DNA from 2 places in the Aeromonas sp. MdU4 genome. Region 1 is predicted to be linked to the other one. Evidence: riboswitches for the same ligand, from Rfam matches in the RefSeq annotation. Region 1 holds a riboswitch; the other holds the start of a gene.
The links. Region 1 has a riboswitch for lysine ahead of ACE1BR_RS02965 (Na+/H+ antiporter NhaC family protein). Riboswitches for the same ligand answer to the same signal wherever they lie in the genome.

Region 2: another riboswitch for lysine. It lies ahead of lysC (lysine-sensitive aspartokinase 3); the one in region 1 lies ahead of ACE1BR_RS02965 (Na+/H+ antiporter NhaC family protein).

The regions. Positions count from the first base shown of each region.
Region 1 is NZ_JBHFMW010000004.1:106,503-111,945, forward strand. It holds gene ACE1BR_RS02955 (cob(I)yrinic acid a,c-diamide adenosyltransferase) at 1-68, shown strand, start outside; gene ACE1BR_RS02960 (H-NS family nucleoid-associated regulatory protein) at 138-542, opposite strand; lysine riboswitch at 847-1,018, shown strand; gene ACE1BR_RS02965 (Na+/H+ antiporter NhaC family protein) at 1,107-2,687, shown strand; gene ACE1BR_RS02970 (thymidine kinase) at 2,779-3,360, shown strand; gene ACE1BR_RS02975 (flavohemoglobin expression-modulating QEGLA motif protein) at 3,452-4,789, opposite strand; gene ACE1BR_RS02980 (YbjN domain-containing protein) at 4,948-5,403, shown strand.
Region 2 is NZ_JBHFMW010000025.1:34,060-39,502, forward strand. It holds gene msrA (peptide-methionine (S)-S-oxide reductase MsrA) at 114-746, opposite strand; gene argA (amino-acid N-acetyltransferase) at 1,015-2,343, shown strand; lysine riboswitch at 2,451-2,674, shown strand; gene lysC (lysine-sensitive aspartokinase 3) at 2,765-4,117, shown strand; gene ACE1BR_RS15665 (hypothetical protein) at 4,186-5,271, opposite strand.

The DNA.
Region 1 (5,443 bases):
TCTGCGTGGCAGGGGGGCGTGAAGTGCTGTGGGTCAAGGCAGCTGATCGCCAGCAATCGGTTATCTGATATTTCACGTTTAACCGGCAATAAAAAACCTCGCCAAGGCGAGGTTTTTTATTGGCAAAGCAAGTGGGATCAGATTGCAAAATCTTCCAGAGATTTGCCTTCTGCTACCGCGCTGGCTATTGCGGAGGGCATCCGACCCTGACCGGTCCAGGTTTTCTCTACGCCATTATCCTGATAGCGATATTTGGCGGGGCGGGGGGCCCGTTTGGTTTTTTCGGATTTGGTCGGGGCAGTGGATACCGCATTGACCAATTCAGCAGGGTCAATACCGGCTGCTTTCAGCATTTCGCTATATTCGTTAATTTTCCGCAGATGTTCTTCACGGGCCTGGCGCTCAGCGGCTTCATCCTGCTGACGTTCGGCAACGATAGCGGTTAGTTTTTCCAGCGCTTCTTCCAGTTGTTCCAGAGAAAGTTCGCGGCAGGTTGCCCGCAGACTGCGGACATTAAGCAGAACCTTTAAAAATTCATTCATAGTATTTACCACGTCGACTCAAAGGAAAATATGAAGTTCACAATGATTCTTACTTGGCAGTTTAAATAAGTCAAGTAGCTCAAAATATTATATTGAGGGAGAGATGAACGTTGTGAATATTACACGAGCGGGTCACCATTCACATAAAGTGGATACCAATGAAACCTTGTTGGATGAAAATACCGCAGTGGTGAGAGAAGCTGCATCATTTGACTACCTTTTGTGGCACTTGATATGTTTATCATGACTATTTAATCAAAAAACTTGCTATAAGCTGCCAGCTGGATAAAATGTCTCGCGAATACCTTTAAGTAGAGGCGCGCTGCCTATGAGTATTTGTGCGGAGGGTGATGCCTGCGATGCACAAGGAAAGGAGTCAGCGCCGAAGTGGCCAGGCCATCATACCGGGCTGCTGGTTCTGCATCTAATAGGTGCAGGACTGCCATAGTCATCCACTATGGAGCGCTACCTGAAGGGGCTGAGGAGTATAACCTCCCCATAGGTTTTGTTTCTTTAGATCCTCTCGGTAGATCTCCACCTGTTTTCTTTAGGTGAAAAGAGATCATGGACATTAGTCATTTTGCCGACTCCGGTTGGTCCGTACTTCCCCCCTTACTTGCTGTCGCCCTGGCGATCCTGACTCGCCGCGTACTGTTGTCGCTTGGCGTTGGTATTGTTACCGGCAGTCTGCTGCTCAATCAGTTTTCGCCCCTCGAATCCCTGTATTACATGTTGAATACCGTGCTCAAGATCTTCTGGGTTGATGGCGCACTCAATCGTGACAACGTCAACATGATCCTGTTCATGCTGCTGCTGGGCGGCCTCATCAGCCTGATGAGCGTATCCGGCGCCACTCGCGCCTTTGCCGAGTGGGCAGCCAAGCGCGCCAGAACCCGCAAGGGTGCCAAAACCCTTACCGGCATGATGGTGTTTGCTTTCTTTATCGATGACTTCTTCCACAGTTTGTCGGTGGGCGCTATCTGCCGTCCGGTGACCGACCGCTTCCAGATCTCCCGCGCCAAGCTGGCCTATCTGCTGGACTCCACCGCAGCGCCAGTCTGCGTGCTGATGCCGATCTCCTCCTGGGGCGCCTACATCATTGCCCTGGTGGGGGGGATCATGGCGGCTCATGGTCTGACCGATCAGAGCCCCATTGCTGCGTTTGTCGAGATGATCCCGATGAACCTCTACGCTGTCTTTACCCTCATCATGGTGTTGGTGGTGATCGCGTTCCAGCTCGACATCGGCCCGATGCGCCAACACGAAGAGTGGGCGCTGGAAGGCAAGCTGTGGGACGAGTCCAAGGGGCGCCCCATCGGCTTGGATATGGAGAGCCCGGAGGAGAGCAATGGCGGCATGATTGACATGGTGCTGCCGATCCTGACCCTGACCGCTGCCACCATCTATTTCATGATCAATTCCGGTGCTGCGGTGCTGAGTGAGAAAGGGCTGCCGTTCAGCGTGCTCGGCTCGTTCGAAAACACCAATGTAGGTTCTTCGCTGGTCTATGGTGCAATCTGCAGCCTGGTTGTCTCCATCGGTCTGGCCATGCGCCTGAAGCTCGGTGCTCAAAACTGGATCAAGGCAGCTCCGCAAGGTGTCATGGCCATGTTGCCAGCAATCAACATCCTGTTGTTTGCCTGGACCATCGGTGCCGTGGTGCGCGACGTGGAGACCGGTAAGTACCTGGCTTCATTGGCTAACGGTAACCTGCCGATTGAAGTGCTGCCCGCCGTGGTCTTTATCCTTTCCTGTGCCATGGCGTTTGCTACCGGCACCAGCTGGGGCACTTTCGGTATCATGCTGCCGCTGGCCGGTGACATGGCTGCCGCCAGCGATATCAGCCTGATGTTGCCGATGCTGGCTGCAGTCCTGGCGGGTTCGGTGTTCGGTGATCACAGCTCGCCCATCTCCAGCACCAGCATCCTCTCTGCCACCGGCGCCGGTTGTCATCACATCGATCACGTGATGACCCAGTTGCCCTATGCGCTGGCCATCGCCTTTGGTGCCGCACTTGGTTATCTGGCCATGGGAATGCTGCACTCCGGTCTTGCTGGCTTTAGTGTTAGTGCCCTCTGGTTTGTGCTCTTTACCAGCTATCACCTGAAAAAGGCCAAAGCGCGGCCAGTTTTGGCAACCGCGTAACATTTATAGAGCAAGGGGCCCACGGGCCCCTTGGTTTTGTCAGGGGCTTTGGTTAGCATGCGCCCCATAAATTCAGTTTCGGAACAGTATCATGGCTTCACTGCACTACAAATTTGCCACCATGAATTCAGGCAAATCCACCCAGCTCATTCAGGCACACTTCAACTATCTGGAGCGGGGCATGCATCCTCTGGCGATGACGCCAGCCATCGATGACCGTTTCGGGGTCGGGGTGATCAGTGCCCGGGTTGGCCTGGAACTGAAGGTGGACGTGTTCAGCGACAGCTGTGATCTGTTTGAAATGGTGAAAGAGCGCCATGCAAAGAAACATATTGATGTCTTTATCGTGGACGAGGCCCAGTTCCTGACTCGTGAGCAGGTCTACCAGCTGGCCCGCATTGTTGATGAGCAGGATATTCCGGTAATGGCCTATGGCCTCAAGACCGATTTTCGCGGAGAGCTGTTCCCGGGCTCCTACCATCTGCTCTGTCTGGCCGACAAGTTTGAAGAGTTGAAGAGCATCTGCTGGTGCGGCAACAAGGCCCACATGAACTCCCGGGTCAACGAAGCGGGTCAGGTGATGCGTGATGGCGAACAGGTGGAGATCGGTGGCAACGATCGCTATGTGTCGCTTTGCCGCAAACACTATCTGGAAGGTCGGGCCTACAAGTAATCCGGCTGCGATATTTTAATAGTTGAGAAGGGCGCCAATCTGGCGCCCTTTGTTTTTTCCTGCTTGTTTCCCCACCTTGCTTCTCTGTGTTTCAGTCGATCTCGATATCCACCGGCGCAATGATGGGGTCGGCCACCGGCAGGCGTTGAAACAGCTGACGAAAATGGTGTTGTACCCGGCCGATATCCACCAGCGACATGCCGGAGGCAAAACCGAACCAGACATAGAGCCCGGTGAGGTCGCGAAACATTGGCGGCAGGTAGCGAGGGGCGGCAATCAGCCCCTCCAGATAGTGCTGATAGAGCACCGGAATGTCATCCAGCGTCACCTTGCCGACAAACAGCATTGGCAGGATCTCGGGCACACCTTCCAGCACTGCGCTGCGGATAAAGTTGACCGTCTCCACATAGCCCCTCACATAGGAGAGATCCTTGGTAAAGCAGGCACCGCCGCCCACCATGCCGCCACGAAAGACCCGCTGGGTGATCTTGTAGGCGTCGTGTTCACTGGTTCCCTGGCCCACAAAGTGCTGGAACACCTCGATAAAATCGGCGCCACGCTCGGCCATGTCGATGGCCATCACCCGATCAGAGATGCGCTTGGCCCGATCCGGAAAGGAGCTGAAGGTGAGCGTCTCAATCAATACTGCCAGTCCCTCCTGACAGGCGGTGATCCGCGGCGAACCGGCGCTCAGCCAGGTGGCATAAGGCTGTTGGCGGCCGTTGAGGGTGGTGCCGACATGGACCCACCCCTCGTGCACCTCCAGCACCTGCAAGTCCAGTTCGGAGAAACGGGCGTGGGAGTTGAGCTTGATGTAGTCGCCACCGGCTGCGGCGTCGGAGACGATGCCATCACTCAGTTTCACCTGCACTGTGCCGTCACTGAAGTAGCTCGACAGCTTGCCCTGCAATTTGGCTACCGCGGCTTCCCCTTCGAACTCCTTGGGGTAGGGGCGCACCAGATGGCGCGCGCCGGGCAGGGAGAAGATATCGCACAGCCGGGAGCCCAGCTCCTTGAGGGTTTTGCGATCCCCGCGCAAGTGATCGCTGGCTGAGCCGTAGAGCAGTTGGCTGTAACGTTGAAAGTCGCTCTGGCCGCGCTGGCGCAGCATCTCGATCACCACCATGTACTGATCGACTGTCTCTTGCAGGATCTGGCCGAGATCGTCCTGTGGCCCCAGTTTTCTGCGGATCCTGTCCCGCAGCTCCTTGAGCTCCAGATACTTGTTGCGCGGATCGAAGCCAAGGGGGAGGGCATCATAGAAGTACCTGTCGATAGCGGGCAGCTCTCTGCCACCGCTTGCCAGAAAACGCTCCTGTAGATGGCGTGGCCACTTGATGGCATCCAGAATGCGGATGGGTTTTTGCAATGCCAGCAGCTCATCCGAGAGTGATTTCAGATGAAGGCGATACTTTTCTTGGATGGTCATGGGGCCCCCTGTGGGGCAAGCGTCATCGTGGATTTGGCTGAGTATATGCATAGCGCTTGCCAAAAAGAAGCGAGCCGCATGGTTATCGGGTTGGCGTGCTTTTTGTTGCTGGCAAATTGGTTTAGACTGCGCCCCTTGATCCCAATCTTGTCGTGGAAATGATGAATATCCCCAGCTCCGAAATGATAATGCGTTGGTTGCAACAGGCTCGTATCGAGCACTATGTCTGCGATCAGTGTCACGGTATCCACATTGTCTCTTTGCAGTCGGTCGATGGTATTCAGGAGAGCCGGATCTTCGTGGAAGAGGAAGGTCTGCTGTTCTCCTCCGAGCTGGAAGTGCGCCCCTCCGCAATGCTGCCGCTGGTCGCCGAACTGGGCCGACTCAATATGCAGTACCCCTCCCTCAAGGTGTTCCTCGATATCATCGATGACAACCTGCCGCGGCTGGTTGTCGGCCACACCGTCTTTACCAAGGCCGGACTCAGCGTCGAGCAGTTCCTGCTGTTCGTGCAAAGTACCATCGCCGCCACCCACGAACTGGTTGCCGAATGCGAACGTTCCGGCTTCCTCAACCTGCCAGAAATCCAGGTCGCGCCGGAATCTGTGCATTAAGTGTTCGAACGGTTCGTCAGGTGAAAAAAGCCGTTGACGC
Region 2 (5,443 bases), on a different contig from region 1:
GGACTTTGCATCCGATCCCTGGACGCTAACTGGTTAGTCTTGCCCCGTAGCAATAAGTTCCCGCCAGACATCATTTATTTTCACTTTTTTTAAGAAAATCCCTACAAACCTGTTCAGCGGTTCAGGTTTGGCGGCAAACAGACTCCTATGCCACCCAGTCCGCAGTATCCATCCGGGTTCTTCTCCAAATATTGCTGATGGTAATCCTCGGCGTAATAGAAGGGCGCCAACGGCAGAATGCGGGTGGTGATGGCACGGCTGTCGCCGCTCGCGGCCATCGCCTGCTGATAGGCCGCCATGCTCTGCTGGGCGATGATCTGCTGGCTCTCGTCGCCATAGAAGATCACCGAACGATACTGGGTGCCGACATCTCCCCCCTGCCGCATCCCCTGCGCCGGATCATGCTGCTCCCAGAACAGTCTGAGCAAATCGCCGTAGCTGATAACGGCTGGGTCAAACACCACCTGCACCGTCTCGGCATGGCCGGTCAGTCCGCTGCACACCTCTTTGTAGGTGGGATTCTGGGTGACACCGCCCTGATAGCCGGCCGCAGTGGAATAGACCCCTGGCTGCTGCCAGAACAAGCGCTCTACACCCCAGAAACAGCCCATACCAAACCAAGCTACCGCCATCCCTTCTGGCCAGGGGCCCTGGGTCGGGTTGCCGTTCACCGCATGCTGCTGACCAATCACCATCGCTTCGCGTCGTCCCGGCAGGGCATCTGCCGGTGAAATAATCTGTTCCATGAATCCTGTCCTTGTATAAAACCCTGTGAAATCACACAGCTGACGAAAAGGAGCATCGAAGATAGCAGTTTATCGCGGCGGATCAACCGGCGAGCCTATCCTCGCTCACCCATCCTGCCATCAACGCCTCACGGTCCGCTTGCCCGATCTGAACAGCCCGGCCCTCCCCCATAGACCAGCAACAACCAAAATCAATATTTAGTCTTGATTTGTGAATTAATTTTCATATATTGAGCCAATCGCTGTTTTTTTATGGAAGAAACCTCAAGTGCGTGAACGCGAACCCAGTCTGGTCAATGCCTTCCGGCAATCCACCCCCTATGTCAATGTGCATCGGGGTGCCACTTTTGTGCTGATGATGGGGGGAGAAGCCCTCTGCCACCCCAACTTCGCCAATATCGTCAGCGATATCGCCCTGCTGCAGACACTGGGCATACGCCTAGTGCTGGTGTTTGGTTCACGCCCGCAAAATGATGAGGCGCTGGCCCGCGCAGGTATCGAGGCCCAGTACCACAAGCGGATCCGGGTCACCGATGACGAGAGCTTTGCCATCATCAAGCAGGTGTGTGGCGGGTTGCAGTACGACATCACCGCCCAGCTATCCATGGGGCTCGCCAATACCCCGATGCAGGGGGCGCGGATCAGCGTGGTGAGCGGTAACTTCGTCACCGCCCAGCCGCTCGGGGTGGATGACGGCATCGACTTTTGCCACAGCGGCCGGGTACGCCGCATCGACGTGGAGGGGATCACCCGCCAGCTCGACCAAAAGAGTCTGGTACTCATCTCCCCCATCGGCTGCTCGGTCACCGGCGAGAGCTTCAACTTAAGCTCCGAAGAGGTGGCCCGCCGGGTGGCAGTCGACCTCAAAGCAGACAAACTCATCTGTTTCAGCAGCACCCAGGGGGTAATGGACCGCCACGGCGAAGCCATCTCCGAGCTCTTCCCCGAACAGGCTGAAGAGCTGCTGGTGGAGCTGGAGCAGGCGGGCGAAGAGATGTCTGGCACTGCCCGCTACCTGCGTGCAGCGATTGCCTCTTGCCGCGGCGGGGTACCCCGCTCCCATCTGGTGAGCTATCAGGATGACGGCGCCATGCTGCAGGAGCTGTTCAGCCGTGACGGCCTCGGCACCCAGATCGTGCGGGAAAGTGCCGAGCAGGCGCGGGCCGCCAGCATCGAGGACATCGGCGGCATTCTGGATCTCATTCGCCCGCTGGAGGAGGAAGGTATTCTTGTACGCCGCTCACGCGAGCAGCTGGAGATGGAGATCGACAAGTTCACCATTATCGAACGCGATGGCCTGATCATCGGCTGCGCGGCGCTCTACTGCTTTATGGAAGAGGCGATGGCGGAGATGGCCTGCGTCGCCATTCACCCCGACTACCGCAACTCCAACCGGGGGGATCAGCTGGTGGCCAAGGTGGCTGAGCGGGCCAAGCGGCTCGGCATTCGCCGCCTGTTCGTGCTCACCACCCGCTCCATCCACTGGTTCCGCGAGCGGGGGTTCGAACCGCTGGAGGTGGAGGATCTGCCGGTGGCGCGCCAGCGCTTCTACAACTGGCAGCGTCGCTCCAAGGTTTTGTCAAAAACCATTGCCTAAGCCGTTGATTCTGTGCTGAGTTAGTCGATAAATTGAACTTTTTTACAAACTCGATTGACAGTCCAATCCAACGCAAGGTATTTCTAAATGCACTCCACCGCCATGGTGGAGCCAGAAGAGGAGCGCTGCCCAGGCAGCCCAAGGGAGGACACCAGCGTCCGGTGAACTTGGGTCAGGGGGAGCAGCGCCGAGACATCTGAGGAGACTGGAAAACTCAGTGTCGGCTGCGGGGGCTGAATCCCCCGGGTTGTCATCGGTAGTGATCATCCCCCACCGCGCTCTGTCAGGGGCGGTACGGGATGGGCTCTGCAGGTGGAGTGCTTCTGGCCGGGATAGTTTCGATCATTCCTGCCATTTTCAGCCTCCTCCTCTCTTATTTGCCCGATGGAACCGGAATCTTGAATTAAGACAGGAGTAAGCAATGAGCCCGATCAATGTCGCCAAGTTTGGCGGAACCAGTGTCGCCAACGCCGCGGCCATGAATAATTGCGCCGATATCGTGCTGGCCAATCCCGCCACCCGCGTCGTGGTACTGAGTGCCAGCGCCGGTGTCACCAACCTGCTGGTGGCGCTGGCGCAGGGAGAGTTGGACGAAACGGGCCGCGACGAGCAGCTGGCCAAACTGGCCGGGATCCAGCAGGCCATTCTGGCCGATCTCGGCCACCCCATTGATGTGAGCGCCCTCATTCATGGCCAGTTGGGCGAGATCCGTACCATGGCGCAACAGGCCAGCCAGCAGACCGATGCAGAACTGGCCGACCGCCTCATCGCCTGCGGTGAACTGATGTCGACCCGCCTCTTTACCGAGCTGCTACGCCAGCGCGGCGTCAATGCCCACTGGCAGGATGTGCGCCAACTGATGCGTACCGACAGCCGCTTTGGCAAGGCCACTGTCGATATCAATGCCACCCGCACACTCTGTCAGCAGACGCTAGCGCCCCTGCTTGGCGACACTATCGTCATCACCCAGGGCTTTATCGGTGCCGATGGTGATGGTCGCACCACCACCCTCGGCCGCGGCGGCTCCGACTACAGCGCGGCCCTTTTGGCCGAAGCGCTCGATGCCAGTTCCATCGAGATCTGGACCGACGTGCCCGGTATCTACACCACGGATCCGCGCCTGGTCACCCGGGCCCGCCCCATTCCCGAGATCAGCTTCGTTGAAGCAGCCGAGATGGCCACCTTCGGTGCCAAGGTGCTCCACCCCGCCACCCTGCAGCCAGCGGTGCGCCAGAATATTCCGGTGTTTGTCGGCTCCAGCAAGGATCCGCAGGCAGGCGGTACCTGGATCCGCTCCAGCACCGATTCGAGCCCGCTATTTCGCGCCGTTGCCCTGCGCCGCCAGCAGGTGCTGGTGACCCTGCACAGCCTCAACATGTTCCACGCCTACGGCTTTCTGGCCGAAGTGTTCGGCATTCTGGCCCGTCATCGTATCTCGGTCGACCTCATCACCACCTCGGAGGTGAGCGTGTCACTCACCCTGGATCACACCGGCAGCCAGAGCAACGGCGAGCCGATCCTGAGCGACAAGGTGCTGGCGGAACTGGGGCAACTTTGCAAAGTGGAGGTGGAAACCGGGCTGGCACTGGTGGCGCTTATCGGCAACCGGATGAGCGAAGTGAACGGGGTTGGCAGTCAGGTCTTCTCCACCCTGCGAGATCACAATATCCGGATGATCTGTTATGGTGCCAGCGCCCACAATCTCTGCTTCCTGGTCAAAGAGAGCGAGGCAGGCAATATCGTCAACCACCTCCATCTGGAGCTGCTCGACTAACCCTCGCGACCATGCAACAGGGTACCGTCAAGGTACCCTTGTCATATCTGAGTCGCCGTGATCACCGCTCAGGCAAAGGCGGTTATAGGTAGCTGACAAGCCACAACTTCGCGATGCAACTGCTGCAAACGGGCCAACAGTCCGCTCTGACCCAGTGCAGCGTCCTGAGACGATAGGTTATCCACCAGCTGCGGATAGTGGTCGGTCACTGCCTGCTCCAGCCAGTCGAGACGGCGCAGGGTCAGCGGGCCGCAGCTCTGACCGCTCAGATCATCGGCCACATCGAGCCGGTGGCTGCGATACATGTCCCGCCACCAATTGGCTGCCAGCGCCTCATCACTGGCCAGTGCCGCACTCCACTCCCCCTGCAGGGCGTGCAAGCGGGCCAGCACCGGGGCACTGGCCCCTTCGCGGATCAGGTGATGGATCTCCCGTTTCACCCATTTAAGACAGAGCTCGCGCCAGTAGCGAAACTGCGGCATCGGGTCGGCTTCATCAAGCCATAGCCCGGAGAGGGTGCGGGTCTCCAGCCGCTCCGGCACATGAAATTGCGGGTCGACCAGACCGTTGGAGTTGTACTCAAAACGGGGATCAAAGGGCCACATATAACCAAAGTCAAACACGCTGATCTGATCGCCATCGTCCAGCAAATTGCCCGGACTCGGATCCCAGTCAAACCAGCCCCAGCGCGCCAACTCTCCCTGCACCTCCAGCATCTGCGCCAGATTGCGTTCGTTGAGCTGATGCACCGGCACACCCCGCAACCAGGGAGAGACCAGAATACCGGCGCGGGCCGAACCAAAACTGGTGCAGACCACGTGAGAGAGGATGGTGGGGTGGAGTTCGCGCAACGCCTCGATTTCGCGCCGCCGCTCCAGCTCGGTGAGAAAAGCCGTCTTGCCGTCGAGGTTGGCCACCAGCGAATCCTGACGACGACGCTTGAGGCACCAGTGATGGCCATCAACCTTGAGGTGAAACACCTCGGCGGTGAGACCGTGGCGGTAAACCTTGAGTACTGACGGATGGGAATCCTTGATCCTGACCAGTTGTGCCAAAGGAAGCGGACAGTCACGTTCGCGTCCGATCCGGATCTCTTCCTTGCTCTCCAGCATACGCAACAATCTTGCCTGCCGCGCCATCACCTTGGGATTCATACATGTACCTCCTGTCGCTATTGAGAGACTAAACAGCGCCCTCCTCACAGGCCAGCAGCAAAACACCATGATGACGCTTTCATCACATATTCCGTACAACCTCTGGATCGGGATCACATTTTGCAGGGTTGCACGGTAACCAAATATTCATTAAATGGTCATTAAATTGACA